DNA from 3 places in the Dyella sp. 05T440 genome. Region 3 is predicted to be linked to each of the others. Evidence: predicted binding sites of a transcription regulator. Region 3 holds the regulator's gene; each other region holds the start of a gene.
What was found. Region 3 encodes sigma-54, which starts transcription at its own class of promoters, with help from an activator protein. Its sites were predicted from a motif close to TGGCACGNGCNTTGC; they were not measured.

Region 1 (9,989 bases), on a different contig from region 3:
CGCCACGCAGCAATTGCATGATGCCCAGGTGCTGCCCGAGCAGCGGCACGGCGTACATCCATTCCTGTGCCTTGATGGGCATGGTGGACAGAAGGATGCTGGGCAGCACCGGCACGAACATCAGCAGCGAAACATAGGTTTGCGCTTCGCGATAGCTCTTGGCGAATGCCGCCACCATCGACTGCAGCGCGGCCAGCAACACGATCAGCGGCAGCATCAGCAACAACACCTGCCCGCTGAAGCGCAGGCCGAGATCCAGCTCCATGCCGAGTTTTTCCGTCGGAATGAAACGGCCCACCACGGCGAACGCCAACAGGCTGATCAGCAGGCTGATCGCCGAGAACGTGCAGATGGCCGCCAGCTTGCCGGCAAGAATCTTCCAGCGCGCCACCGGATTGGCGAACAGCGGTTCCAGCGATTGCCGCTCGCGTTCGCCCGCAGTGAGATCGATCGCCAGATACATGCCGCCCATGAACACGGTGAGCACGAAGAAGTACGGCAGGATCGAAAACACCAGTGCGGCACGCGCCTGCGCCGTGGCCTGGTCGCGCTTGGCGGCAACCACCGGCCACGCGGTACTCGGCGAAAGTCCGCGCGACACCAGACGCATCGCACCCTGCTGGCGTGCATAGGTTTCGACCACTTGCGACAAACGATCCACCGCAGCATTGGCATCGCGTTGCGAGGAGTCGTAGATCAACTCCACCTGCACGGCCTCGCCCTTGCGCCACGCCGTGGCATAGTCGGGCGAAATGCGCAGCACCACATCGGCATCCTGCTTGCGCACGGCCAGTTCGGGATTGGCGATGGGCGGCTTGGGTACGATGCCTTCGGCCTTCAAGGCGTTGATCAGGTTGGGGGCGTACTCGGCCCCGGCCACCGGCACCGGCAGCGGCTTCTCGGCCTTGTCCAGCTGACGGTTGAGAGTGATGTTGAGCAACATCACCATGATGATCGGCCCCAGCAGCGGACCGGTGAGGAACGCACTCATGATGGTGCGTCGGTCGCGCAGGTTCTCGCGCACCTCCTTCATGTACACGGTGAGGAAGGCGCGCGTGCGTGCCACCGGCGTGATAGTTTTCATGTTCATGCGGCGAGGCCCTCTTCGCTGCCGATGATCTTCACGAAGGCATCCTCGAGGTTAGCCTCGCCTGTCTGGTCGCGCAGCGCAGCCGGCGATTCGTCCGCCACGACGCGGCCGTTGGCGATGACCACGATGCGATCGCACAGCGCCGCCACCTCCTGCATGATGTGACTGGAGAACAGCACGCAGCGCCCCTCGCTTTTCAGCTGCTGCATGAACTGCCGCAGCGCTCGCGTGGCCATCACATCCAGGCCATTGGTCGGTTCATCGAGAATGACATTGCGCGGATCGTGGATCAGCGCGCGCCCGATCGCCGTCTTCACACGCTGGCCCTGGGAGAATCCTTCGGTACGGCGATCGGCGAAGTCGCTCATTTCCAACGCCTTCACCAGCGCCTCGCGGCGACTGACGATCAAGTCCTCGGGCAGACCGTGCAAGCGAGCGAAATAATCGATGTTTTCGCGCGCACTGAGGCGCTTGTACAGTCCGCGTGCATCCGGCAGCACGCCCAGCTGGCGTCGCACGGCAAGCGCGTCGCTGGCGGCATCGATGCCGTCCACCAGCACCTGGCCGCGATCGGGCTTCATCAGCGTATACAGCATGCGCAGCGTGGTGGTCTTGCCTGCACCGTTGGGACCGAGCAGGCCGGTGATCTCGCCATCGCGAGCCTTGAAGCTGACGCCATCCACCGCTTTGACGGTGCCGAACGCCTTGTGTAAATCCTTTACCTCGATCATGGCGTCGCTCCGTTGAAGTCGATGAAGGTCGGCGTGGGATGCATCCGCTCCAGACAGGTGGTGTCCAGTACCTTGGGCTTGAGGTCTTCGATGAAGTGCTTGACGATCTGCGGCGCGCAGCCCGCGTTGATCACGTTGTGACCCTGGCCGGCGAGCACGAGGTGGCGCGAGTTGGGCAGGTTCTTGGCCACCTCGTCGCCGTAGCGCGGCGGCGTGACCGGATCGAACTGGCCGGAGAACAGCAGCACCGGCGTATCGGTTTTCAGCGGCTCGTGGAAATCGGCCGGCCGCGAACCCTTGGGCCACACCGAACAGGTGTTGCGCAGCGTATCGACCATGCGCGTGCCCAGGATGCTGTGCGCATCCTCTTCGCGCGGCGTCAGCAGATCGGCATCCTCACTGCAGATCACCGCGAGCTGCATGCCGCCGTTCATGGTGTCGGAAAGATCGCCCGACAGCAGCTTGGCCTGCCCCAGCAGCGGGCCGACGTCGCCATGCGCCGCGGCATCGATGGAAAGCGGCAGCAGTGCGGCCGTGAGCGGTGAATAGGCGAACATGCGCACGACGCTGGCCAGCGAGTATTCGCTGAGGGTGCGCTGCACGCTCTGATAGGTTTGCGGATCGCGGAAGCTCACCTTGTGCGGATTGGCGCGCAGCGCGTCGCGCAGCTGGAACAGCGTCTGGTACGGATCGTTGAAACGCTTGCGGCAGGCCTCGTTGGCCGTGCACTGCGCGAACTGCGCCTTGAGCGCATCGTCGAGGTTGCGGGCAAAGTCTTCGCCGAGCACCAGTTCGTTCGGCACCACGCCATCGAGCACCAGGCTGCGCACGGCCTGGGGATAACGCATGGCGTACTGCTGCGCCATGCGCGTGCCGTAGGACACGCCGACCAGATCAAAGGTCGGCGAACCCAGCGCCTTGCGCACGTCTTCCAGATCCTGTGCGGCGATGGTGGTGGTGTAGTAGCGAGGATCTGCCTTGCCGTCGAGCTGCTTGAGGCAACGTTCGGTTTCCTGCTTCTGCCGCTCAGGACTGGCGTCGACATCTTCGGAGCCGCCTTCCGTGCCCTCGCCTTCATCCTTGCAGGTGAGCGGATTGGAGCCGCCGGTGCCACGCTGATCGAGCAGCGCCACATGGCGATGCGCGAGCAGCGGCTGCAGGGCCGTCGACACGCCCGGCCACGATTCCGTGGCCGCCTGTCCCGGCCCGCCCGCCAGCATCACCAGCATGTCCTTGCTGGCGACCTGTGCACTGCTGCGGATCACCGCGAGCTTGAGGTGGATCTTGCGGCTGTTCGGATCGTCGCGATTCTCGGGCACTTCGAACGGTACGCACCACGCGGCAGTGGAAAGCCCGCTGTTGGGCTCCCCCAGCTCGCACGGCGTGAGCGTGAGCGAGCCCAGCGTCCACGTCTGCGGTTTAGCGGCTTTGGCGGGCGCCTGGGTTGTGTCGGCGGAAGCGGCGGTGTCTTGCGCGCCTGCACTCGCCTGCGGATGAAATTGCTTCCAGCCCAGTATCGCCAGTGCGATGACCACGATGCCTAGGCGAAAGGCGGTTCGTCCTTTGCTTGCCATGGGTGTACTCCCCTCACTCCATTGGATGTCGCGAAATCGCCGGTAGCGTCACCGGCGGTTCCGGTTCGAAGATCGATTCGATGGAAAGGCCAAACAGCCGCGCAATCTTGAAGGCCAGCGGCAGACTTGGATCGTACTTGCCTGTCTCGATCGCGTTCACCGTCTGGCGCGATACATCCAGACGATCGGCCAGGTCGGCCTGCGACCAGGCGTGCTCGCCGCGCAGTTCACGGATACGGTTATTCACGGTACGCCCACCAGGGCACGACGATTCCGGTTAGTCATCGGGCAGCCCACGCGTGCGCCAGCGCGCCATGCCCAGCAGCAGCCCGAGCACCGCCGACGCGCCCGCCATGCCGCACAACAGCCCGATGCGGAAGCTGTCCCAGTCATGTCGCCATGCGTAAAGCGCTGCCACGCCCGTGATCAGGGCGAGCAGCAACAGACGACCGGCCGGCGCGAGGCCGCTCTCGCCTGTGCAGGCCGCGTCATGCCCATAGGCGCGCGCCACGTACCAGCGAGTGATTCCGTAGCTGGCCATCATCAGTGGAAAGACCCAGATCAGCACCGAACCATCCAGCGGCAGCACCTGCGCAATCGACAGGAAGCCACCCAACAAGCTCAGCGCCGCGGTTACCCCGGTCGCCACGCCCAAGGCGATCAGATGGGTGCGCTGCTCCAGCTCATCGCTGTCGCGGATAAGCCGGGCCAGCTGGGCCAGCACGTAGAACATGGGAAGCAGCGGCGCCAGCGCGAGCAGGATCTTCAGGGGCAGGCTGCCGACCGTATGGACGATCGGCCAGACGGACAGCATGAACACCGTATAGAGGGTGATCGCGAACAGCGTGCGCCGCTGGTATTGCCGATAGGTGAGGCGAGACATAGAGGCCCTGAGTCCAGTGTCAAGCTGACTTGACACAGGCTACGTCCAGCCCCTGAGGCGTGTCAAGCACGCTTTACACAGAGGCCTGTATCGGCCGGCCCGGCGCAAAACTTAACGGTCCTGGCCATCGGACATCTCCGAAAATGTGACCCAATTTGCACATTGAGCTGCCCATAGCGTCGGATGTGACCCAGCTCGACTCACAAAATTCGTCACTTGCATTTAACAACTACATCTCACTTTCGGCAGATTGCGGGGTTTTTAGCGTCTCGCTGTCGTTGGCACGGGGGTTGCTTTGAGGGCGGTAAGCGAACTGGAAGACCGACCCGAGGGGTGGGGGCCAGAAGCCTAAAAGGCGCTGCGGGGGGCGATGTCCCATTTGGTCCGAAAGCGCATGACTCGTTGCTTGCTCAAAAACTTACGTCAATCAAAGGACATCGTATGAAGAAGATTCTGGTTTCCGCCGCTCTGGCCGCCATCCTCGGCACCGCTGCCTTCTCGGCCTCGGCCGTCGACGGCACCATCACCATCAGCGGCAACATCAACGCCTCGACCTGCAAGATCAACGGCGCCAACAGCCCGGCCGCGATCGCCGTGACCCTGCCGACCGTGTCGACCACCTCGCTGAATGCCGCAGCCGCTGTTGCCGGCCGCACCCCGTTCTCCATCGCCCTGACCGGCTGCGGTTCGCTGACGAAGGCCACCACCTTCTTCGAGCCGGGTCCGACCGTGATGGGCGACGGCAACCTGAAGAACGCCACCGGCACCGCCACCGGCGTTGAAGTGCAGCTGCTCAATGGCGCTGATTTCTCGGCCATCGCGCTGAACAGCGCTTCGGGCGCACAGAACTCGACCCAGGCCACGCTGACCGGCGGCGCCGGCACGCTGAACTACTACGCCCAGTACTACGCCACCGCCGCTGCGGGTGCCGGTACGGTCGCCACCAGCGTCCAGTTCACGATGCTTTACCAGTAAGTCGCAACACGCGCCGGAGCCACCTGGCTCCGGCGCACTCCCGCTGACAACATCAGCGGCCCTGATCCCACTGAGGTAATTCCCGATGAGGAAGTTAGTCTGCGCAATCGGCGCGGGCCTGATGGCCCTGTGTCTCAGCGCTCCCCAGGCCCAGGCCAATGTGTTGATCGGCGGCACCCGCGTGGTGTTCCCCGCGAAGGACGGCGAAGTCACCGTCCGTCTGACCAACGACAACGACCACCCCGTGCTGGTGGAATCCTGGATCGACCGCGGCGACGTGCATTCCACGCCCGAGTCAGTCGATGTGCCGTTCCTGATCACCCCTCCTCTGTTCCGCATGGAGCCGAAGAAGGAACAGAGCCTGCGCGTTGTCTTCACCCATGAGCAGCTGCCGGCTGACCGGGAATCGCTGTTCTGGCTCAACGTGCTCGAAGTGCCGCCCAAGCCCACCGGCCCGCAAGCGGAAGGCCAGAATCTTCTGCAGCTGGCGCTGCGTTCGCGTCTGAAGCTTTTCTACCGTCCGACCGGCCTGCAGGGCGACCCGCTCAAGGCACCGGGCGCGCTTACCTGGAAGATCGTGGCCGACGGCAAGGGCTTTGCGCTTGAAGCGCACAACCCCACGCCCTACCACGTAACGATCTCCGAACTGTCCGTCGCCAGTGGCGGTAACAACGTCGGTGCCGAAATCGGCATGGTCGCTCCGCTGTCGGACCTGCGCCTGCCGCTGCATGGCAACAGTCAGAAGCCGGCGGCCGGTAGTGTCGTGTCGTTCTCGGCCATCAATGATTACGGCGCAGCCGACAGCTACAAGAGCACGGTGTCGCCGTGATTCATCTGCGCGCCTGCCATAGCCACCGCACGAGCACCAACGGCCTCGCCGTCGGCGCCCGCGTGGTGCTGAGCGTGGCTATCGCCGGCGTGCTATTTGGCCTGAGTGCTTCTTCCCATGCGGCTGCCGCCGCAGCCGCCTCCGGTGCCGATGCATCGGCAGCGATCGATGCGAACTTCGATCGCAGCCTGCTCTCCGGCGCCGGCAGCAACACGAACGACCTCTCGCGCTTCGAGCGCGGCAACGTGGTGATGCCTGGCGTGTATCGCACGGATATCTTCGTCAACAACGCCTGGATGGGCCGCGCCGACGTGCGCTTCGCTTCGCCCTCGGCGGATGCGCCGGCCATCGCATGCCTGACCAAGGCCATGTTCGAGCAGTTCGGTCTGCCGATGCAGAAGCTCAGCGCCGAACAGCAGGCGAAGCTGGCCAACGACGCGGGCAGCTGCGTGGCAATCGGCGACCTGATTCCCGCCGCCACGATGAATTTCGATCAGCCGAACCTGCGACTGGACGTGAGCATCCCGCAAGCCTGGCTGGGTACCCGCGCGCGCGGCTACGTCAGCCCCGAGAACTGGGACCGTGGCGTCAACGCCGCCCTGCTCAACTACAACTTCAACAGCTACCGCAATCACAGCAACGGCGTCACGCAGACCTCGTCGTTCCTGGGCCTCAATGCGGGTCTGAATCTGGCTGGCTGGCAGTTGCGCAACGATTCCACGGTGGTGATGCAGTCGGGCGGTGCCGCGGGCACGCCCTCGACCACGCACTGGCAGAACATTGATACCTACGTGCGCCGTGACATTCCTTCCATGCGCTCGCAGCTGACCATCGGCGATTCCTACACGAGTGGCGATCTGTTCGACGCGGTGAGTATCCGCGGTGTCCAGCTGACCACCGACGACCGCATGCTGCCCGATTCTCTGCGTGGCTACGCACCGACGGTGCGCGGCGTGGCCGAAACCAATGCCAAGGTAACCGTTCGCCAGAACGGCATCGTGCTGTACGAAACCACGGTGGCACCGGGCCCGTTCACCATCAGCGACCTGTACGCCACCGGTTACGGCGGCGACCTGGCCGTGACCGTGACCGAAGCGGATGGGCGTGTGCGTTCGTTCGCCGTGCCATACGCCTCGGTGCCGCAGTTGCTGCGTCCGGGCGTGATGCGCTTCTCCGTCGCCGCGGGCGAACTGCACGACGCTTCGATTCACGCACATCCGGCGCTGGTAGAGGCCACCCTGCAGCGCGGCATCACCAACATGCTCACCGGCTACGCGGGCGTGGTCGGCACGAATGGCTACGGCGCGGTGCAGATCGGCACCGCACTCAATACCAAGTACGGTGCACTGGCGCTCGACCTGACCGACGCACGCACGGAGATCCCGGGCCAGTCCACGCAGAACGGCCAGAGCGTGCGCCTGAGCTACAGCAAGATGCTGCCGGACACGAACACCTCGCTGACGGTTGCCACCTACCGCTACTCCACCAGCGGATACCTTGGCCTGCGCGACGCGATGACCATGCGCGACATCGCCAACGGTTATCGCTACGTCGACCCGTCCACGCAGACCACGATCGACGGTGTCACCACGACCAACCTGCTCACGCCGGACCAGATCCGCGCGCTGCAGGGCAACCAGGGCAACTTCAGCACCTACACCAGCCAGCTCGATCGCCAGCGCAGCCGTTTCGACATCAGCTTGAACCAGCGCCTGGGCGACCACGGCGGCACGATCTATGTCACCGGCTCGGCCATTGACTACTGGAACCGCAACGGCACGGATGTGCAGTTCCAGGCCGGCTACAACAATACGTTCCGCCGCCTGAGCTACACGATCTCCGCCACGCGTACCCGCGATGCGTTCTCGCGCATGAGCAACCAGATCTTCGCCAGCTTCACGCTGCCGCTCGGCAACAGCGTGCATGCACCGAACTTCGGCGCCAACCTCACCCACGACAGCACGGGCCATACGCTGGACCAGGCGACGATCAACGGGACCCTGGGCGTGGACAACCAGTTCAGCTACGGCGCCACGGCCTCGCACGACAACGGCCAGGGCGACGGTGGCAGCGGTGGCAATGCCGGTACGGTCTACGCGGGTTACCGCAGCCCCTATGCACAGTTCAACGGAAGCGTGGGTGCAGGCAACGGCTATTCGCAGGCGTCGCTTGGCGTGTCCGGCGCCGTCGTTGTTCACCCCGGCGGCGTCACCTTCGGCCTGCCGATGGGCGACACGGTAGCCGTTGTCGAAGCCAAGGATGCCGCCGGTGCGCGCGTGCTCAACTCCTCCGGCGTCCGCATCGACCGCTTCGGCTATGCACTAGTGCCGTACATGACGCCTTACGGCCTCAACACGGTGCAGATCGATCCGAAGGGCCTCCCGCTGAACGTGCAGCTGGAAGCCACCAGCGCCCAGGTTGCTCCGCACGCCGGCGCGGTGGTGATGCTCAAGTTCAAGACGGAAAACGGCCGCACGGTGCTGCTGCGCATCCGCCAGTCGGACGGCAAGGCCATCCCGTTTGGCGCCGACATTGTCGATGAAAAGAACCAGCCCATCGGCGTGGTAGGCCAGGGCGGTCGCGCGCTGGTGCGCGGTGCGAAGGACGAAGGCCGCCTCAACGTGCAGTGGAAGCTCGATGACAGCTCACCGATCAGCTGCGGCTTCTCTTATCACCTCAAGCCATTCGACAAGAAGAGCGCCAAGATGGACGGCCTGGAAACGATCGACGCCACCTGCTCGCCCATCGCTTCCAGTGGAAACGCGTCATGAGCCAACTTCGTTCCGCATTGACCCTCCTGGTTCTGCTGTCACTCGCGTTTCTGCCGATGACGTCGTTCGCCTCGTGCACGCTGACGGGCAACAAGGAACTGGTCAACATGACGCTTCCGGCCACGATCATCCTTGATCCCAGTGCCCCGGTAGGCACGGTGCTGGCCACCTCGCCCGCGGTCGACCCCAGTCCCAAGACCTCCTCGGTCGACTGCGGAAGCACAACGACAATCGGCGTGATCAATCTTCTCCCCGGCGGTCAGCCCAACGGCAGCTCGACGATCTATCCGACGGGTGTCGCTGGCGTGGGTTATCGCATCCTGCACCCCGACTCCAGCAAGTTCCTGCCCCCGTGGGGTTTCGACACCATCGCCTCGGGCACGTACGCGTTGTCGGTGCAGTCGGCCATCCAGTTGGTCAAGACCGCCCCTATCACCGCCGGGTCCACGCTCAACGCCGGAACGGTTGGCTTCTGGCAGTACCAGGGGTCACGCAACACTTTGCGCGTAGAGGACTTCGTCCTGGCCAACAACGTGAAGTTCGTGGCGCCCACATGCACGGTCACCACGCCGAGCATCTCGGTAACGCTGCCCACCGTCTCCAATACCGCGTTCAACGTGGCTGGAGCCACAGCCGGCGCCACTGCGTTCAATATCGGACTGAGCTGCTCCAGTGCCGCGTCTGGCCAGGACATCGCCATCCAGTTCGACACGAACAAACAGCCGAACGGAACCACTGGCGTAATCACACCGACTGGTACGGCGAAAAACGTCGGCGTGCAACTCGTTGACAGCAAGTTCAATCCCATCACCTTCGGCGCCGCTGCCGATGCCGGCACGACACCTACCGGCGCCCTCAACCTAACCTATTACGCGCGCTACTACGCCGTCACGACGGGCGTCACCGCCGGCACGGTGAATGCCACGGCCACTTTCACAATCAGCTATCCATAATTCGGTCGCAGGGGAAATCCTTCGATGCGCTAATAATGCGCGTCACGGAGGTGTTCTGATTTCCTGGAGGTTTGCGACATGTCGCCGTTACATCATGACCGGGGCCGGTTTGCGCATCGCGCCGTTTGGCTGCTGCTTGTGCTGCCCTGCCTCGGCTTCATGCCGAGGTATGCCGCGGCGGCG
Region 2 (9,989 bases), on a different contig from region 3:
GCGCGACGCGGTTCTGCACCTGCACCTGGGCGTTGTCCAGGTCCGTGCCCAGCGCAAAGGTGACGGTCAGCGTCATCGCGCCGTCGCTGGTGGACTGCGAGCTGGTGTACAGCATGCCTTCCACGCCATTGATCTGTTCTTCCAGCGGCGTGGCGACGGTTTCGGCGATCACCTTGGGGTTGGCGCCGGGATAGGAAGCACGCACCACCACGGTAGGCGGTACGACTTCGGGGTATTCGCTGATCGGCAGCTTGAACAGCGAAATGCTGCCCGCGATGAGGATCAGCACGGAGAGGACGCCGGCCAGAATCGGCCTGTCCACGAAGAATTGTGCGATTTTCATTGCATTCGTCCTGGTTGCTCGCTGGCACCAATGCCCGCGCGAGGCGGGGACTTCCGGCGCTTTGCCTGCGTGATGCGAAGACAAAGCGTCCCTGGCCCTCGGCTCAAGAGAGCGAGGGCGTTCGTTTCTTGCTTACGGGTGTCCTGACCCGTCATCCCTGCTTGACCAGCCTTCGGCTGTTGAGAAGCGCCTCGCAGGAATGACGAGCTATAGAGCGTTACTTCTGTTGCGCCGCGTTCTTGCCAGAAGCGCTGCCGGCCATCGCAATCTGCTTGCTCGGATCCAGACTGCGCGTCTCCATGGCCACCTTGGTCGGGTTCACTTCCACGCCCGGACGCACATGCTGGATGCCCGAGACGATCACGGTGTCCTTGGCGTCCAGACCTTCGGTAACCACGCGCAGGCCGTCCAGTAGCGGGCCGGTGACGACGCGGCGGTATTCGACTTTGCGGTCCTTGTCGACCACGTACACGTACTTGTTGCCAAGGTCGGCGCCGACGGCGCGGTCATCGACCAGCGCACGCGGCTGGCGGCTGTCGCTGCGGAGCTGGATGCGGACGTAGAGGCCGGGCGTGTAGCCCGCGTCGGCATTGTCGAACACGGCGCGCAGGCGGATGGTGCCGCTGCCGGCGCGTAGCTGGTTGTCGACAAAGTCCACGCGGCCCGTGTGGGGAAACCCTTTTTCATCGGCGAGCGCCATCGAGATCTGCGGCGCGGCGCCATGTTCGCGACGCTGGCGATCGAATTTCAGATAGCTGTGCTCGTCGACGTCAAAGTACGCATAGATCGGATTGACGCTCACCACGCTGGTCAGCACGTCGTTGCTGGTCACCAGGTTGCCGGGCGTCACCAGGGCATTGCTGACGCGACCGTCGATCGGCGCGCGCACTTCGGTGAAGCTGAGGTTGAGCTTGGCGGCGTCCAGTGCAGCGGTGGTGGAGGCCACCTGGGCCTTGGCGCTCTGTGCCGTGGTCTGCTGGCGGTCGGCCTCTTCCTTGGAGATCGCATGCTGGTCGAGCAGGCGCTGGGCACGCTCGCCATTGGACTGGGCCAGCACCTGCTCAGCCTTGGCCTGGCCGAGGTTGGCGCTCAGGCGGTCCACTTCAGCCTGATAGGGACGCGGATCGATGCGGAAAAGAAGATCGCCTTTTCGCACGATCGCCCCTTCCCTGAAGTGCACCGAGTCCACATATCCGCTGACGCGGGGCCGCAGCTGGATGGTGTCGACCGCCTGCAGCCGGCCGGTGAATTCGTCGGCATCGTCCACCGGGCGGACCAGAACCTGGGACACGGTGACGGCGGGTGCGGGCGGCGGGCCGGCCTGGGCGTGGCTGTCGGCGCTATGGCCCAGCAGGGCCCAGCTGCCGCCCACCACGGCGAGGGCAAGAATGGCGAGGATCCATCGGTTTTTCATGTTGCGCTCCCGGAATGAACTCGTCGACGTGGGGGTACCCCGACGATCAGGAGCGGAAGATTAGGTGTACTATCTGGTTCAATAAATGGTTTTTGATGCAATGCAATAGTGACTCCCAGTCACGAATGGGGTGAAAATCCAGCCTATGGAAGACTTTGCCGCAATCTCTGCCTTTGTCCGCGTCGTCGAAGCCAAGAGCTTTGCCGCGGCCGCCGCCCAACTGGGCATGACCCCCTCCGGCGTCAGCCGTGCGGTGTCGCGACTGGAAGAACAGCTGGGTGCCCGGCTGTTGTTCCGGTCCACGCGTTCGCTGCGTTTGACCGACGATGGGGCCTCGTTCCATGCACGTTGCAAGGAGATCCTGGCCGATCTGACCGAGGCCACCGAGGCCCTGGGCTATGCCCAGCGCAAGCCGACCGGCAAGCTGCGCATCGGCGTGCCGGCCGCCGTGGGCCGCACCGTGATCATCCCCAGGCTGGCGGAATTCGAACAGCGCTATCCGGACATCCGTCTTGAGCTGTCGATGTGCGATTACCCCTACGACCTCAATGAGGAAGGCATCGATTGCGCTGTCCGGGTCGGGCCGCTGGAAGATTCCAGCCTGATCGCCCGCAAGATCGGCTATCTGCGCAATGTGATGATCGCCTCGCCGGACTACCTGGTGAAGCATGGCGCGCCGCAGAGCATCGAGGATCTGAAGGATCACCGCTGCATCAACTACATCCTGCCCAACGGCCGCCCGCGCCAGTGGCAGTTCGAGACGCCCAGCGGCCAGGTCGCCGTGGACATCGACGCGCACCTGCTGATCAACGATGCCGAGTCGGTGATCCAGGCGGTAGTCGCGGGGCTGGGCATCACCCAGGCGCCGCATGTCATCGCCGCCTGCATGCTCGACTTCGGCAAGCTCGAGCTGGTGATGACCGACACCACCTCCACCGGCAAACCCGTGTGGATCGTCTACCCGCAGAAGAAACACCTGTCCGCTCGCGTGCAGGCCTTTATCGAATGGGTGCGCGAGGTGTTCGAGCAGACCAGCGAGCCGGGCAAGCACAAGAAGCCGGTGATGGCGGCGGTGCCGGAGCGGCTCAGCGCCTGACCGCACAACGGCGGAAAAGCGCACGGCTGTGCGCTTTCAGAATTCTTCATACGCATTTCAGGCGCTTCATTCGGTGACCTGTTGGGCTGGGCTCTGTTTTCCCACGGAGCTCACCCATGTCCAATCGTTCTCACCGATGGCTGCTGGCGCTGATGCTGGCGGTGCCTTCTCTCGCCTGCGCCGACTATCAGCCGCCCGTCGCCCGCGGTGATGGCTGGGCAGTTGGCGATGCCCGCACTGCCCATTGGGACTTGGCGTCCCTGGCTGCGATGGAAGCGAAGCTCAACGACGGCAGCGTCAAGGGCATCACCAGCGTCGTCGTCGCCCAGCACGGCAAGCTGGTCTACGAGGGTTATTTCAACGGCAGCGATGCCGCGCGGCTCAACGACGTGCGTTCCGCCAGCAAGAGCGTGACGGCCCTGCTGGTTGGTGCAGCCATCGATCGCGGCCTGATCGCCAACGTGCAGGCGCGCGTGTACGACTTCTTCCCCGACAAGCAGCCGCTGCAGCATCCGGACACGCGCAAGTCGGCCATCACGCTCGAAGACCTGCTCACCATGAGTTCCTTGTGGGAGTGCAATGACGACAACGAGTTCTCAAGCGGCAACGAGGAGCGGATGTACGTCACCGAGGACTGGCTGCAGTTTGCGCTCGACCTGCCCATCAAGGGCTTTGCGCCGTGGATGCCGAAACCGAAGGACAGTCCGTACGGGCGCTCGTTCTCTTACTGCACGGCCGGCGCATTTACGGCCGGGGCGGTGGTGGAGCGCGCCGCGCATCGAGGCCTCGCCGCGTTCGCCGCGGACACGCTGGAAAAACCGCTGGGCATCACCGCGGTGCAGTGGAACCAGTCACCGCTAGGCATCGGCATGGGTGGCGGTGGCACGCGCTATCGCAGCCGCGACCTGGCCAAGCTCGGCGAACTGGCGCTCGACGGTGGACGCTGGGGCGGGCGCCAGGTGATCTCTGCAGCCTGGATCAAGCAGATGCTCACCCCCCATGCGCAGGCGCGCGAGGACGCCGACTACGGTTACCTGTGGTGGTGCTTCCGTTTCCCCGTGCACGGCACGGAGCAGGTGGCATGGGCCATGTCCGGCAACGGCGGCAACTATGTGTTGGTGATGCCGTCCCAGCAACTGGTCGCCGTGATCACCAGCACCGCTTATAACCAGCGCAACGCGCATCAGCAGTCGCAGCAGATCTTTCGCGACTATGTGTTGAAGGCGTTGCCCTAGCGCGACGCGCCTTTCAATTCGGGCGGACACCATGTCGCTGCCAGCACGCGCTGGCGCTGTTCGGCCACGCGGCGGTTGATCACGGCGATTGCCGCCGCGTAGCGCGGATCGGACGACAACGACTTGAGCAGCGGCGACAGCTGCAGATAAGCCGCATCGCTATAGCCCTGCCTCACGGCGGTCTGCACGGCATCGATGGCGGCATCGCGCTGGTCTTGCGCCTGCAGCAGCATCGCCAGTTCGAGCCATTCGCCGGGATACAGCGTATGGCGTGAAGCTTCGTCACGCACCGCATCGACGCGCGCGGCAAGCCAGCTGGCGCTGGGCGCGTCCTTGCCATAAAGCCCTTCAAGCGTACCCGGCAAACCCATTTGCGGGCGAAGTTGCCGGGCGTGCACGAAGGCGGCAAGCGCCGCATCGCGATCGTTGCGCAGCAGCGCGAGTTCACCCTGCAGCACGTACAGCTCCACATGCGGTGTGTTGCGCGTCAGCGCTTCGTCCAGTGCCTGCTGCGCCTCCACCAGGCGACCGTGCAGAAACAGGTGACGCGGCCAGGCGATGTTGGAAAACACATTGTCGGGATAAAGCTGGAAGCTGCGCGCGAGACGTGCTTCGGCAGCGTCGTCGAAACCAAGCAAGGCCATCTCACGGGCAATCTGCACTTCGCGGAAGCGCACGCGCGTAGCGTCGCCGCGCATGTCCAGGTTGGCATGGAGCGCCTCGTCGATGCGTCCGCGCTCCTGATAGAGGTAGGCGACGGAGGCGCGCGTGGCGTCATCACCCGCGTCCAGTGCCAGGGCCTTTTCGTAGGCCGCGATGGCGGCATCGATGTCGCCCAGGCAGTCGCGTGCATAGCCCAGTGCCGACCAGGCGGAAGCGCGGGAAGGTTCGCCAGCAACGGCGTCGTCGGCCAGCGTCTGCGCTTGCTGCGCCCACTGGTAGGGAAAATTGTAGAGGCAGACGCGCGCACTGTACGCGCGGCTCAGGCCGATCCGCGCATCGGCATTCTGGGGCGTCGAGGCGAGCGCTTGCTGATAGAGCGCGATGGCGCGTTCGTTGTTGTCGCGCTGGCCGATGCCGGCGTAATAGCTCGCGCGCTGCACCACCTCCTGCGTGGCGGAGGGTTTGTGGATGCGCTGGGGCATGAGCCACCAGGCGATGCCAGCCGCCGCGAGCAGGAGCACGCCAATGGCGAGCGCGATCCATCGCCGTGGCACGCGAGTCGCTGCCGGTGCATCTGTTTCCTCGACCACCGGCATATCGCACAACTGGTAGCCGCGCCCTCGCACGGAGCGGATGTAGCGCGGTGCGCGGCCGTCATCGCCCAGCGCCTGGCGCAGCAATTTCACGTGCTGCGTGACGGTTTCCTCGTTGACCACGGCGGGCGCCCAGACTTCGGCGATCAGCGTGTCGAAATCCACCACGTCCACGCCGTGCTGCAGCAGGCACGCGAGCAACTGAAACGAGAGTCCCTGGACATCGAGCGTCGCGCCATCGCGCGTCACGCGCTGGCGCATCGCGTCGATGGAAAGATCCAGCAGTCGGTAACGCGTGGCGCTCATGCGGTGAGGAGGTCAGTGTGCCGACATCATCCTCGCATGGTTTGCTCAGGCGCCTGCAGGGATCAACAACAGCAGGGCGATGCCCAGCACGATGCGATAGATCGCGAACGGCGTGAAACGATGGCTGCGGATATAGCCGAGCAGCCACTTCACTGCCACGAAGGCGACGATGGCCGAGACCACGAAACCAATGCCGAAGGCCGTCCAGTCTTCGTGGTGCGCCCCGCCATCCTTCAACACTTTCAACAGCTCGTAGCCGGTCGCGGCATACATGGTGGGAATGCCGACCAGGAAGGCGAACTCCGTCGCCGCCGCCCGATTGCTGGTACCAAACAGCATCGCCGTGAAGATCGTGGCCGCCGAGCGCGAAGTGCCCGGGAAGATGCCCGCGATCATCTGCGCGATGCCGACCAGGATGGCCACGCGCCACGTCACCTGCGTGCGATCGGGCTGGCGGGCAGCGAGACGTTCCGCTGCAATCATCCAGATGCCGCCAATCACCAGCGCCCACGCCACCGGCGTCACCGCTTCGGGCAGCTTGAAGCCGAGCTTCACCGCGATAAAGCCGAGCACCGCCGTGATCATGAAGGCCACGAACAGCTTGGCCAGGTAATCGCGGTTGGCCGGGTCACGCCACTGCGTGAACAACTGCCAGATGCGGCTCCAATAGATGAAGGTCACCGCCAGGATCGCACCCGCCTGAATGCCCACGTTGAACAAGTCCGAGCGCTGGCCCAGGCCGAATTTTTCGGCGATCAGCAGGTGACCCGTGCTGGAAATGGGCAGAAACTCGGTGATGCCTTCGATGATGCCAAGCAGGATGACGTTGATGATGTCGCTCACACAGACTCCGGCAGTGAGGTCAGCACCGGTTCCATACCGGCGCAAAGCGGCATAGCTTAAGGGACTGGCGTGGCGTTTTTGGGGCACGTTGCATCCGATGTGGCTGATTTCGCCGCACGGCAAATCCCACAAAAGCAGGAACGCCCGACCCGCCGTCATTGCACCAATATGGTGCTTTGTGATGTTTCATCATCGTGCAATCAAGCGGCGTCATCATCGATTTGCAGTAATTAAACCATTGATATAAAAAGATCATTCCCCTTGGCACGCGGCTTGCTCAGACGCCTGTCGATTACTCACCTTTTCGCCCGTCGAGGTTGTCCATGTCGTCCCCCGTCCAGAAAGTGCTCGATCTGATCCAGGAACACGAGGTCGAATTCGTCGACTTCCGCTTCGCCGACATGCTCGGCAAGCACCACCACGTGACGTTCCCGGCCCATGCCATCGACGAGGGCACGTTCGAAGACGGCAAGATGTTCGACGGTTCGTCGATCGCCGGTTGGAAGGGCATCAACGAATCGGACATGGTGCTGATGCCCGATCCGGACACCGCCTACCTCGACCCGTTCAGCGCCCACACGCAGATGGTTCTGCACTGCGACGTGCTCGAGCCGTCCACCATGCAGGCCTATGGCCGCGATCCGCGTTCCATCGCCAAGCGCGGCGAGGCGTTCCTCAAGTCGACCGGCATCGCCGACACGGCGTTCTTTGGTCCGGAGCCGGAATTCTTCATCTTTGATTCCGTGCGCTGGCAGAACGACATGGGCCGCGTGTTCTACGAAATCGGCTCCGAAGAAGCCGCGTGGAGCTCGCGCTACAAGTACGAAGACAACAACACCGGCCACCGTCCGGGCGTGAAGGGCGGCTACTTCCCGGTCAGCCCGGTCGACTCGCTGGGCGACCTGCGCGCCGACATGTGCAAGGTGCTCGAGTCGCTGGGCCAGGTGGTTGAAGTGCATCACCACGAAGTGGCCAATGCCGGCCAGTGCGAGATCGGCGTGAAGTTCAACACGCTGGTGAAGAAGGCCGACGAACTGATGACGATGAAGTACGTCATCAAGAACGTCGCCCACCAGAACGGCAAGACCGTCACCTTCATGCCCAAGCCGATCGTCGGCGACAACGGCAGCGGCATGCATGTGCACCAGTCGCTGGCGAAGGATGGCAACAACATGTTCGCGGGCGACCTGTACGGCGGCCTGTCGCAGACGGCGCTGTGGTACATCGGCGGCATCTTCAAGCACGCCAAGGCCATCAACGCGTTCGCCAACTCCACCACCAACAGCTACAAGCGCCTGGTGCCGGGCTTCGAAGCGCCGGTGATGCTGGCCTACTCGGCTCGCAATCGTTCGGCCAGCTGCCGCATTCCGTACGTGTCCAGCCCGAAGGGCCGCCGCATCGAAGTGCGCTTCCCCGATCCGATGAACTCCGGCTACCTGGTGTTCACCGCGCTGATGATGGCCGGCCTGGACGGCATCATCAACAAGATCGACCCGGGCGCACCGGCCGACAAGGATCTGTACGACCTGCCGCCGGAAGAAGAGAAGAACATCCCGCAGGTCTGCGCCAGCCTCGACGAAGCGCTCAACGCGCTCGACAAGGACCGCGACTTCCTCAAGGCCGGCGGCGTGTTCACCGACGACTTCATCGATGCGTACATCGCGCTGAAGATGCAGGAAGTGACCCGTTACCGCGCCAGCACGCATCCGCTGGAGTTCCAGATGTATTACGCGCTCTGATCGCAAGTTTCCGCGATCACTGAGAGACGAGGGGTGCTTAGGCGCCCCTCGTTTTTTCTGTGGCTAGAATGCGTGCAGGGACACAAGGGGAACACGCATGCATCGCGCGCTGAAGGGATTGCTGTGGGCGGTCGCTGGACTGGTCGTCGCCGTGGTGGCGGTGTTTGCATGGGGGCGGCTGCGTCCGCCGACGCCGGAGCAAAAAGAGGCGCTGGCCGCGCTGCAGGCGGATAGCAAGCCGACGCAGGGTCGCAATGCATATCCATGGCTTTGGTTCGTGGACTTCGATGTGCCGGCCGACCAGCTCGACGCGGCTTTCGCCAAGGATCGCCAGCGCGTGCTCGCGTGGGAGTCGCATTTCAAGCCTGGAACCGGCAGCACCGACCCCCTACCCGATCCCAAGTCCGATTTCCCCTCGATTCCCAGGATATCCAAAGCCGATCGCGACGTGCTGTGCAAATCGCGCGAAGCCGATTGCCTGGGCAAGGTGCGGGCGCATCGCGATGCCGTCAGCGAGGTGCTGGCCCGCCATCAGCAACGGCTTGTGCGTGACGAAGCGCTTAGCGGTTTTGACTACGTCTGGACGGACAAGCCCATCAGTCCTGTGACATCGACACCGTCCTTCGGCGCGTCCATGGGGCTATGGCAAACCGCGATCGCAGCAAGCTTCCTCGACGGACACCAGGCGCAAGCGATGGATGCGGCCTGCACGCAGGTGGCCACGATGCGTCGCCTGCATGCGCACAGCGATACCCTGATCAGCAGCATGATCTTCGCCGCTCGTTTGCGCGGCGCCATACAACTGTTTGCGCAATTGCTGGCGGCATCGCCGATCGATGAACCCATGCCTGAGTCGTGTGCCGCGGCATTCGCGCCAGTCACCGACGCGGATGTCGATCTGTGCCCCAGCATCCGGTCGGAATTTTCGCTGCTGGCGTCGCCGGACCTCTTTGGAAAACAGGAACACTGGTACGACAACCTCAGCTTGGACGTGAAAGGCACGCAGCGCCTGTTGGCGCCACGCTACAGCGCCGTATGCGATGCCACCCTGCCGCAAAAGCTGCTGGCAGACGAACACCTTGCCATGCCGGGCGCGAGCCCACGTTTCGACATCTTCGACCTGGTGGCCAATAGCGGAGGCACGATGCTGTCTCGCATGCCGGGCCCTGAGTTTGATCTTTACCTTGCACGCCAACAGGACGTGGCGGCCAGTCTTCGCATGGGCGCTCTGATGCTTTGGTTGCGAGAGACCCGGGATCGCCACGAAACCTTGCAGCAACGCATGGCCGCGCGTCCGGCGTGGATGCATTTTGCCGATGATCGCCACGTGGCCGTCACGGCCGACGGCAAAGCGCTCGCCATGGGGCTGCGGGACAACCGGGCGGACGACCCATGGCTTACAACGTGGCCGCTCGCGCCCGGACTTTGAGCGCGACAAGCTACGTCAAGGTGATCTGACTGCCGCTAAACCTCAAACACCGGTTGCGTTCTGATCATCCGGAAGTACAAAGGTGAACCCGCGGTGCTCCAGGTCGGTAAGGATCTTGTCGAGGGCTTCGGCGGTGCCGGCACGCTCGTGCATGAGAAAGATCGACATATCGCCGGGACTCTGCGTGCTCAATTCGTAGATCTTATTCGGGTCGTGGTACATGTAGTCCTTGGAATTGACGTTCCAGAACACCGACTTCATGCCGGCCGCCTGGACAGCCTGGTCAGCGTAGGCTGACGAATGACCAAAGGGCGGCCGAAAATATTTC
Region 3 (9,989 bases):
CGTTGATCGAGGCGTTTTTAGCCAGCGCAGCCTGAGGGCCTCAAAAAAACTGTATGAGCGCACCCTGCGCGCGACCGGTTGTCGCGTCAGGCCAGTCGCGCACAGGGTGCGATCCCACAAAAAAACAGTTCGGCGGTCGGGCTAGCCAATAATGCTGGCCAGCAACGCCTCAGCCTCCTCATGCGTGCGCGCACGAAGAATGCGCGGCGCATGCGACCGCAATACGGCATGATCGAGCGAAGCCAGACGATCGCGCACATGCAGCAACTGGCTGGGATGCATACTGAATTCGCACAGGCCCAGCGCCAGCAACAGGCCGGTGAAATTCGCATCGCCGCCGATTTCGCCGCACAGGCTCACGCCTTTCTTCGCGCGGCGGCCTTCGGTGATCACGTAGGCGAGCAGGCGCAGCAGCGCGGGCTGTAGCGGGTTGTAGATGTTTTCCAGCGCATCGTTGCCGCGATCGGCGGCGAGCACGTATTGCGCCAGATCGTTGGTGCCGATGGCCAGGAAGTCGGCGTGTTCGAGCAGGGCGCGCACATTGATGGCGGCCGCCGGCACTTCGATCATCGCGCCAAGCTGCAGTTTTTCCGGCAGGTCGACGTTCTCGCGCTTGAGCTCCTGACGCGCCAGCTTGAACAGCGTGCGTACCGCAATGAGCTCATCGGGCTGGGTCACCATCGGCACCAGCACACGCACTGGTCCGTAGCAGGCCGCGCGCAGGATGGCGCGAATCTGCGTGGAGAACACGGCCGGATAACGCAGCGACAGGCGCACGCCGCGCACACCCAGCGCCGGGTTGTCTTCGCCGCGCAAGACGAGTCCCGCGGCATCGGCCTTGTCCGCACCCAGGTCGAGCGTGCGGATGGTGACCGGCAAGCCGCCCATACCGAGCACGAGATCGCGATAGGCGATGAACTGTTCGTCTTCGGTGGGCAGTCCCTTCTGGCGCAGGAACAGGAACTCGGTGCGATACAAGCCCACGCCGTCGGCGCCGCGTGCGCGCGCCATCGCAATATCGGCGGGCATTTCCGCATTGGCGAACAGGCGGATGTCGACGCCGTCGCGGGTGCGAGTGGGTGCGTTCGCCAGCGTGGCGAGGCGGCGACCTTCAGCCGCGGCTTCGCGCTGCCAGGCGCGGTAATGGGCCAGGTCCTGTGCGGTGGGATGCACCACGGCCTCGCCGCGTTCGGCGTCGAGCAGGATCAGGTCGTCATCGTGGATGGTCGACAATGCATCGCGCGCGCCCACCAGCATGGGCAGATCGAGGCTGCGCGCAAGGATCGCGCTGTGCGAATACGGGCTGCCCGAACTGGCGACCACGCCGAGCAGGCCGGCGCCGGCGAGGTGCGCCATGTCGGCCGGGGCGATGGTGTCGGCGATCAGGATCTCGCCCACGCGCGCGGCCAACTTGCGTTCTTCGCGACTGGTCTGGCGCTGCAGGGCGGAGATCACGCGCCCGATCACCTGGTCGACGTCTTCCTTGCGCGAGCGCAGGTAGGGATCGTCCATCGCCTCGAACACGGCCGCGAGGCGATCGCGCTGCTTCTTGAGCGCTGCGCCAGGACGGTAATGGCCGATTCGAACGAGATCATCCAGGCCGCGCAGCAGTTCGGGATCATCGAGCAGCAGGCTGTGCGCATCGATGAACTCGTTCACTTCGCGCGCGAGCGCGCCGTGCAGCTTGCCGCGCAGCTCGCGCAGTTCCTGCCGCGCGGTATCGAGCGCGCGATGCAGCCGGGCAAGTTCGCTTTCGACTTCGTCTTCATTGAGCGGACGGGTGTCGACCAGGTAGCGACTGGGCTGCACCAGGCGGGCGCGGCCAAGAGCCATGCCTTTTGCTGCCGTGGTGCCTGTCAGTACCTGTCTCATGCATGCCTTCCATGGTGTAACGGCCGGTCCGGCCGTGCGCGACGTCGGCATCCGGCCAACGTGTCGAATGCTGGATGAGAAAGATCGCACGACGCAGCCCACCGGGCCGTGAATACGGCCTCAGCTCGGCAGTCGCGGGCGATCTTTTTGCGCACTCAGGCTCCTTCGTCGAACTTGCGATCGAACAGCGCCACCACGGCGTCGATGGCGGACGCTTCGTCCGGGCCATCGGCGCGAACCACCAGCGGCGTGCCGATGCCGGCGGCCAGCATCATCACGCCCATGATGCTTTGTGCATTCACCTCGCGGCCCTTGCTGATCAGCCACACGGTGGATTTGAAGCCTTGCACCAGCTGCACCAGCTTGGCCGAGGCGCGGGCATGCAGGCCCAGTTTGTTGGAAACAACGATCTCTTTCTCAAGCATGGTCGATGAAGATTCCTCCGCGGCCACCACTGGCGGCGATTTCCGCCAGCTCGTCCAACGGTTTTTCTGCGTAATTGAGTACGCGCAGCAGCATCGGCAGGTTCAGTCCCGATACGCAGCGCAAGCGCACGCCCAGCGCACTGAGCGACAAGCCGATATTGCAGGGCGTGGCGCCGTAAAGGTCGGCCAGCACCAGCACACCGTCGCCTTCGTCCAGCTCGCGTGCGTGCTTCGCCGTAAGCGTGCGCATCACATCCGGATCGGAGTGCGGTGGCACTTCGGCTGCCTCCACGCGCAGGGGCAATTTGGGCAGCACGTGGTGGGCGGCGGAGATCAGCGCCTGGCCGACCGCCTCGTGCGTCATCAACAGCACGCCGACGCTCATGACGGCGTGCCGATCCGTAGTGCAAGGATGCTCAGCATGGCTATCACTCGAGTTCGCGATGGAAGGTAAGCACGCCATTGCGTAGCGCGCGGTAATGGGCGGCAAGCTTTTCCACCAGATACACCGAGCGGTGTCGACCGCCGGTGCAGCCGATGGCGATGGTGACGTAGCTGCGGTCGTCCGCTTCGAAGCGCGGCAGCCAGGTGTCGAGCCAGCGCGCCGTATCGGCAAAGTATTCGGCGACCAAGGGCTGCGCATCGAGGTAGGCGCTCACGGCGGCATCCTTGCCCGACAACGGGCGCAGCGTTGGATCCCAGTGCGGGTTCGGCAGGCAGCGCGCGTCGAATACGAAGTCCGCGTCCAGCGGCAGGCCGCGGCGGAACGCGAACGACTGGAACATCAGCGTAAGGCCTTCGGTGGCCTCCGCATAACCGGCGGCGAACAGTCGGCGCAGCTGATGCACGTTCAGTTCGCTCGAATCGATCACCTTGTCGGCAATGGCCGAGAGCGGGCGCAGCACGCGACGCTCTTCGGCGATCGCATCGGCCAGCGACAGGCCTTGCCACGACAGCGGGTGACGGCGACGCGTTTCCGAATAGCGCTTGATCAGCACGTCGTCGCGGCAGTCAAGAAAGATCAGATGCGCCTTCACGCCGGCAGCGGCCAGCTCCGACAGGATGGCCGGCATGCGCTTGAGGTCTTCGCCAGGATTGCGCACGTCCACGCCGACGGCGACATGGCGACGCTTGCCTTCCACATTGCGGCTCACCGCCGCCACCAGCTGTGGGAGCAGGGCGGTGGGAAGGTTGTCGACGCAGTAGAAATCCAGGTCTTCCAGCGCGCGCAGGGCCACTGTCTTGCCGCCGCCGGACATGCCGGTGAGCACGATCAGGTTGATCGCGTCGGCTGGGTTGCTAGTGGATATCGTGTCGCTCATGGGTCACCACGGAGGCAGCCGGCGCATCTGGTGCGCCTGGCGGTCGATGAAAGTCTGTGCCGGGTCGATGCCCTTGCTCTTGAGCACGTGGTTGCGCACCGCGGCCTCGACCAGCACGGCAAGGTTGCGACCGGGTGCCACCGGGATGGTGATCATCGGCACCGGCACCTCGAAGATTTCGCGGTGGCCGATATCGCCGGTAAGGCGCGTGAGTCCATCGGTGTCTTCCCCCTCGCGCAGTGGTTTCAGGTGCACGACCAAGCGAAGGTATTTGGATGGCTTGACCGCGGTGTGACCGAACATCTCGCGCACATTCAGCACGCCCAGCCCGCGCACTTCCAGCAGGTCCTGCAGCAGCTCGGGGCAGGTGCCGTCGATTACGTCCGGCGCGATCAGGGTGAATTCGGTGGCGTCGTCGGCGACCAGTCGATGACCGCGGCTGATCAGTTCCAGCGCAAGCTCGCTTTTGCCCGAACCCGATTCGCCGGTAATCAGCACGCCGATGGAAAACACTTCCAGGAACACGCCATGCAGCGTGACCTTGGGCGCCAGGATGCGCGCCAGGTGGTATTGCATCCAGGTCAGCAGCTCGTGGCCGCGCTTGGAGCTGATCCACAGCGGCGTATTGGTTTCTTCCGCCACTTCGCGCAGGTCGCTGGGGATGGCCTGATCCTTGGTCACGATCATCGCCACCGGCTGATAGGCGGCAATCTTGTTGATCGCCTCCCAGCGCTGGCGCGAATCCAGGCTGTCGAGGTAGTTCAGCTCCTCGGTGCCGATGATCTGGATCTTGTTCGGATAGATGACGTTGAGGTAGCCGATCAGCGAGGGGCGGCGCGTGGTCGTCGCGGCTTGTTCGAGCGCGCGCGATTCGCCGCGCATGCCGGACACCCAGCGCAAGGCCATGCGCTCGTGAACGCTGTCATAGAGTTGTCGGGCGGAGAGCCGGTCCAAGCTTTGTCCTTTGCGCCGCCGGAACAGGGCAGCTACATGGACATTGTGCCAGTTCACACCGGCGGACGCCTTGGATGAGGCAGAGGGCCCGCCCGGAGCCGGGCGGGCCTGGCACAGATCAGCCGTACAGGCGCTCCTCGCGGGCGGCGCGCTGATGTTTGTCGCAGATCTTCTCGCGGTGCTTGCGCAACTGGGTCACCAGCTTGTCGAAGAGCACGTCGATGGAGACGTACATGTCATTCTCAAGCGCTTCGGCGTGCAGGGTGCTGCCCGTGACATTGAGCGTGCCCTCGGCGCGCTGCTGCAGTTTGTTCACGGAGAGAACGATGCTCAGGCTGAGAATGCGCTCATCGAGGCGGGTGAGGCGGTCAAGCCGGTTGTTCACGTGATCCCGAAGGGCCGGGGTGACTTCAATCTGCTGACCGCTGAGTTGAACTTGCATGTTGCGCCTCCTCTGGTACTTGCCGCAGACGCGGCTGGAATCGATGCGCCGGACGCCCATGTCGTGGCCGACACACCTTTGAAAACTCCGGTATTGCGAAGGTTTTCTCAGGCCTCCTCACCAAGTCGGGATAGTCACTATGCACCTCTGAAGTTGCCCGTGCGTTAGAAAGACCTTCACGCCTCAGACATGACAGATTTCCCGTCGTATCGACTTACCTATGAGTATGGGGACGCCTTTTTTGCCGCCAAGTTCCCGGGGCGGTTTGCCGCAGACGGGGGCAAACTCGTTCAGCCAGCGCGCTGGCGCTCGCTGGAGCTGGGAATACGCATGGCTTCGCGGTATTTGGCGACGGTGCGTCGGGCAACCTGAATGCCCTTGCGATGCAACTCCTCCGCGATGGCCTGGTCGGACAGCGGCTTGCGCGGGTCCTCGGCATCGACCAGCTTGCGCAGCATGGCCTGGATGGCGGTGGCCGACGCACTGCCACCGTCTTCGGTGGACACGCCGCTGGAGAAGAAATGCTTGAGTTCGAACGTGCCCCGCGGCGTATGGATGTATTTGCGGGTAGTTACACGTGAAATGGTCGATTCGTGCATGCCCACTTCCTCGGCCACTTCGCGCAGCACCAGGGGGTGCATTGCTTCGGGGCCGTAATCGAGGAAGGCGCTCTGCCGGCGCACGATGGCTTCGGCCACCTTCAGCAGCGTCTCAGCGCGCGATTCCAGGCTCTTGATGAGCCAGCGCGCCTCCTGCAGCTGTCCGCGCATCCAGCTGGCGTCGGTGCCGCGGGCCTGGGCGATCAGGCCGCAATAGTGCTGGTTGAGTCCGAGTCGCGGCTGGCAATCGGGATTGAGACTGACCCGCCAGCGACCCACGTCTTTGCGTGCATAGACATCGGGGGCGACATATTCGACCGGCGTGATATCGAGCGCCGCGCCCGGCCGTGGATCGAGGCTGCGGATCAACACGGCTGCAGCGGCGGTATCGTCTTCGCTCACGCGCAGCTTGCGCGCAAGCCGTGCGATGTCGTTGCGCGCGAGCAATTCCAGTTCGGCGTCGACGATGCGCAAGGCAAGTTCGCGCTGCGGTGTGTCCGCATCAAACTGCTCAAGCTGCACGCGCAGGCAGTCGCGCAAGTCGATGCTTGCCACGCCGGTGGGATCGAAGCGCTGCAGCATGTGCCGCACGTACTCCACTTCCGCTTCGGTCGCCCTGACGTCGGTGGGCAGGGCCGCGATCAGCGACTCCATGCTTTCGGTGAGATAGCCATCCGGATTGAGTGCGTCGATCAACACCGTGGCGATGGTGCGATCGCGCGCGCTCATATGCGTGAGGTTGAGCTGCCACAGCAGATGTTCCTGCAGCGTTTCCTGGGCGGCGCTCTGCGGCTCGAAGCCGTCTTCGTCCGCGTTGTTGTTGCGCGAGGAGGCGCCACTGAGCGAGAAGTCGACCGGATCGTCGCTGCCGCCGTCGCGCTCCACATCACCCCATTCGGGTGCTTCGGCGTCGTCGACAGTATCGCTGCTGCTACTGGAGCTGGACGAGCTGACCGGTATCGCATCCATCGGCGGCTCGGACTCGCGTTCGTCACCCTCGAGATTGTCGGGGTTGTCGTCGGCGAACTCGAGCAGGGGATTGCTTTCGGCGATCTGACGCAGCTCAGCCTCGAGCTCAAGCTGCGACAGCTGCAGGAGGCGAATGGCCTGTTGCAACTGTGGTGTCAGCGTGAGCTGCTGATTGAGGCGAAACTGCAGTCCGGGTTTCATGCCAGCCGGTCAGGATGAACGTGAAGGTCATCCTAACTCTTGCCTCCTGGGTCGGCCATAGGTCGAAGGCGAAATCGCGTACTACCTCAGATTTAGCCCTGACGGTCGGCTGTTCCGCAGCCGTTACAGGCGGAATTCGCGACCCAGGTACACCTCGCGGACCTTTTCGTCGGCGAGGATATGTGCTGGCGTTCCGCGCGAAAGCACTTCACCGTCGTTGAGGATGTACGCGCGATCGCAGATGCCCAGCGTCTCGCGCACATTGTGGTCGGTGATGAGCACGCCGATGCCGCGTTCCTTCAGATGGCGCACGATGCGCTGGATTTCGCCCACCGAAATGGGGTCGACGCCCGCGAATGGTTCGTCCAGCAGCATGTAACGCGGATGCGCGGCCAGTGCGCGTGCAATTTCGACGCGGCGACGTTCGCCACCGGACAGGCTGATGCCCTTCTGGTCGGCGATATGCGCGATCTTGAGCTCGTCCAGCAGGCTTTCCAGCTCGTTGGTGCGACGCTTCTCGTCCCAGCCTTCACGCAGTTCCAGCACCGCCATGATGTTGTCGGCCACGGTAAGGCGACGGAACACCGAGGCTTCCTGCGGCAGATAACCGATACCGAGCTTGGCGCGCTGGTGCATCGGCAGGCCGGTGATGTCCTGCTTGTCCAGCTTGATGGTGCCGGCGTCGGCTTCGATCAGGCCGACCACCATGTAGAAACACGTCGTTTTGCCGGCGCCGTTGGGGCCGAGCAGACCCACCACCTCGCCTTCGCGGATGGAGAAGGCAAAATCGCGCACGACCTGGCGCGCCTTGAAACTTTTTTGCAGACCTTCAGCAGACAGCATCAGTGGCCCTCGGCCGGTTTCGTGGCCGGTTGCGGCGGCGCCGGCGGCGTGCCCGGCTTCGGCGGCGTGGCGGCAGGAGCCGGAGCCCCTGCGGGCTTCTGCTTGGGCAGGATCACGCCGTGCACCAGGCCGTCGCCGGCGGCTTCGCCGGTGATCAGCGAGGTCTGCGTGTTGTAGACCAGCTTGTCGCCATGAAACTCACCGCGACCCTGCTGGCGCACCACGGCGTTACCTGTGAGCACCGCAATGCCGTTGATGTTGTCGTAGTCCAGCTGCAAGGCATCGCCCTGCATCAGGTTGCCGGCGTCGTCGAGCTGCTCGATATGGGCCAGGTTGCCCGTCACGACCGCACGCGCCACCTGGGTGTCGGCATCGAGGTAGAGCTTGGCCAGGGCGCCAGTCAGCTTCATCGTGCCCTGCGTAGCCACGACATTGCCGGTGAGCGTGGTGACCGTATTGGGCGCGTTGAACCCGTCCATGGACTTGGACGAGAAGTTCATCGGCTGATTGCGGTCATCCTGCTTGGCCAGCGCCGGCTGCAGGATGAGCAGTCCCAGGCCCAGCAGGGCGAGGTGCAGCTTGAGACTTCTTGGGTCGCGGCGGAAACGAGCCGGTGACTTCATCGAACAGCTCCAGATGATTGGTGTTGAGGTTGGCACGCATGCCCACCCCGTTAAGTGTACGTGCGCCTTGCTTCATATGCGCTGGGGCATCCGTCACCATTCGGTTTTCTTTTGGCCAGGCAGTGACCTCGGAGGTGTGCATCTCGGCCGCATCGGTCTGGGCAAAGGCCGCCCGGTGCATGTAGACCGGGCCCTGCAGCTTGAGCAGGGTGCCGCTCTTGTCGACCCAGGCGTACAGCGACTTGCCCAGCCAGGGCGGCACGCCAGCCTCGTTGGAGGGCAGCGTGAAGTCCGGCGTGTTGATGTACAGCGACTCGTCGTTCTCGCGGCGCTCCAGGTGCGGGGCGACCATCTCGAAGCTCGGCAAGCCATCCACGTCGTACGACCACAGCTGAAAATTGGTCAGCGTATAGCCCGAACGGGGCGGGCCCACGAAGTCGCTGACCTTGGGCGCGGGCGCCAGCGCCCAGTACAGCAACTGCGCCGCGCCGGTCGCCAGGCCGATCAGCACGATCGCCACCGGGAGGCCCCGGTCGCGCAGATAAGATCGCAAACTCACCGCCAGCGCTCCCGCTCGGCATCGGTCTTGCTCTGGGCATGCAGGATCAGGTCGCAGACCTCGCGGGCCGCGCCCTGGCCACCGCCCAGGCGGGTGCGCCAGTGCGACTGCTCAGCCACCCAGGGATGGGCGTTCGCCACCGCGACAGCCAGGCCGGCGATGCGCATGGCGGGCAGGTCGGGCAGGTCGTCGCCCACGAAGGCGGCCTGTTCCGGCGCCAGGTTCAGCGCTTCCAGCAACTGCTCCAGGCAGGCCCGCTTGTCGCCCTGGCCCTGGTAGACGTGGGCGATGTCCAGTTCCTCCGCGCGCAACGCCACCGGATGGCTGATGCGGGCGGAAATGATGGCCACGTGCACACCCTGGCCCATCAGCAGTTTCAGGCCCAGGCCATCATGCACGTGGAAAACCTTGGTCTCGCGGCCATCTTCGGCGTACCACAGGCGGCCATCCGTCAGGGTCCCGTCCACGTCGAACACGACGAGGCGGATCTTGGCGGCGCGGGCGAGAACATCGGCGGGAAGGTCAGCCAGATACATGGGAGCCGTCGGCAAGAGGAAAGGGCGATACCGTCAAACGCCGGTCAGCGCAGACGGTGCACGCAGGAATAGATAGCAGCCGAGCCTTTCGATCAGACCACACGGGCGCGGAGCAGATCGTGAATGTTAAGCGCTCCCACCACCTGCTGCTTGTCGTTGACCACCAGCAGCGCGTGAATCTGGTGCTTTTCCATCAGCTGGGCGGCCTCGATGGCCAGCTTGTCCGCACCGATGGTCTTGGGGCCGCGGGTCATCAGCTCGGCCACGGTGGCGCCGCGCAGGTCCAGGTCGTCATCGTCCAGCGCACGGCGAAGGTCGCCGTCGGTAAACACGCCGAGCAGGTGGTGATCGGCGTCGACCACGGCGGTCATGCCCAGCTGCTTGCGGGTCATTTCCATCAGCGCCTGGGTCAGCGAAGCGTTCGGCGGCACCGCCGGAATGCCTTCGCCGGTGTGCATCACATCGCTGATGTGCAGCAGCAGGCGACGGCCCAGGCTGCCTGCAGGATGGGAGCGGGCGAAGTCTTCGGAGGTGAAGCCGCGGGCCTCGAGCAGCGCGATGGCCAGGGCATCGCCCATGACCAGGGCAGCGGTAGTGCTGGCCGTGGGCGCCAGCCCGAGCGGGCAGGCTTCGGCGGCGATGCT

Region 1: AC1DE1_RS01480 (fimbrial protein) is a predicted target of sigma-54. The motif match lies at 4,558-4,572, and genes of this name have one in related genera.
Region 2: glnA (type I glutamate--ammonia ligase) is a predicted target of sigma-54. The motif match lies at 6,756-6,770, and genes of this name have one in related genera.

What each region holds. Positions count from the first base shown of each region.
Region 1 covers NZ_JBFTKN010000001.1:355,909-365,897, reverse strand. Annotated here, with positions in the region: gene AC1DE1_RS01505 (ABC transporter permease) at 1-1,084, opposite strand, end outside; gene AC1DE1_RS01500 (ABC transporter ATP-binding protein) at 1,087-1,821, opposite strand; gene AC1DE1_RS01495 (alpha/beta hydrolase) at 1,818-3,395, opposite strand; gene AC1DE1_RS01490 (helix-turn-helix transcriptional regulator) at 3,409-3,642, opposite strand; gene AC1DE1_RS01485 (hypothetical protein) at 3,673-4,278, opposite strand; gene AC1DE1_RS01480 (fimbrial protein) at 4,720-5,253, shown strand; gene AC1DE1_RS01475 (fimbrial biogenesis chaperone) at 5,339-6,082, shown strand; gene AC1DE1_RS01470 (fimbria/pilus outer membrane usher protein) at 6,079-8,853, shown strand; gene AC1DE1_RS01465 (fimbrial protein) at 8,850-9,806, shown strand; gene AC1DE1_RS01460 (fimbrial protein) at 9,885-9,989, shown strand, end outside.
Region 2 covers NZ_JBFTKN010000013.1:52,181-62,169, reverse strand. Annotated here, with positions in the region: gene AC1DE1_RS16515 (efflux RND transporter permease subunit) at 1-343, opposite strand, end outside; gene AC1DE1_RS16510 (efflux RND transporter periplasmic adaptor subunit) at 561-1,757, opposite strand; gene AC1DE1_RS16505 (LysR family transcriptional regulator) at 1,903-2,853, shown strand; gene AC1DE1_RS16500 (serine hydrolase domain-containing protein) at 2,970-4,088, shown strand; gene AC1DE1_RS16495 (winged helix-turn-helix domain-containing protein) at 4,085-5,650, opposite strand; gene AC1DE1_RS16490 (undecaprenyl-diphosphate phosphatase) at 5,696-6,493, opposite strand; gene glnA (type I glutamate--ammonia ligase) at 6,817-8,232, shown strand; gene AC1DE1_RS16480 (hypothetical protein) at 8,330-9,661, shown strand; gene AC1DE1_RS16475 (polysaccharide deacetylase family protein) at 9,704-9,989, opposite strand, start outside.
Region 3 covers NZ_JBFTKN010000009.1:13,831-23,819, reverse strand. Annotated here, with positions in the region: gene AC1DE1_RS12940 (LysR family transcriptional regulator) at 1-35, shown strand, start outside; gene ptsP (phosphoenolpyruvate--protein phosphotransferase) at 142-1,872, opposite strand; gene AC1DE1_RS12930 (HPr family phosphocarrier protein) at 2,028-2,297, opposite strand; gene AC1DE1_RS12925 (PTS sugar transporter subunit IIA) at 2,290-2,682, opposite strand; gene rapZ (RNase adapter RapZ) at 2,726-3,619, opposite strand; gene hprK (HPr(Ser) kinase/phosphatase) at 3,623-4,573, opposite strand; gene hpf (ribosome hibernation-promoting factor, HPF/YfiA family) at 4,692-5,015, opposite strand; gene AC1DE1_RS12905 (RNA polymerase factor sigma-54) at 5,306-6,784, opposite strand; gene lptB (LPS export ABC transporter ATP-binding protein) at 6,908-7,627, opposite strand; gene lptA (lipopolysaccharide transport periplasmic protein LptA) at 7,627-8,250, opposite strand; gene lptC (LPS export ABC transporter periplasmic protein LptC) at 8,141-8,809, opposite strand; gene AC1DE1_RS12885 (KdsC family phosphatase) at 8,806-9,345, opposite strand; gene AC1DE1_RS12880 (KpsF/GutQ family sugar-phosphate isomerase) at 9,438-9,989, opposite strand, start outside.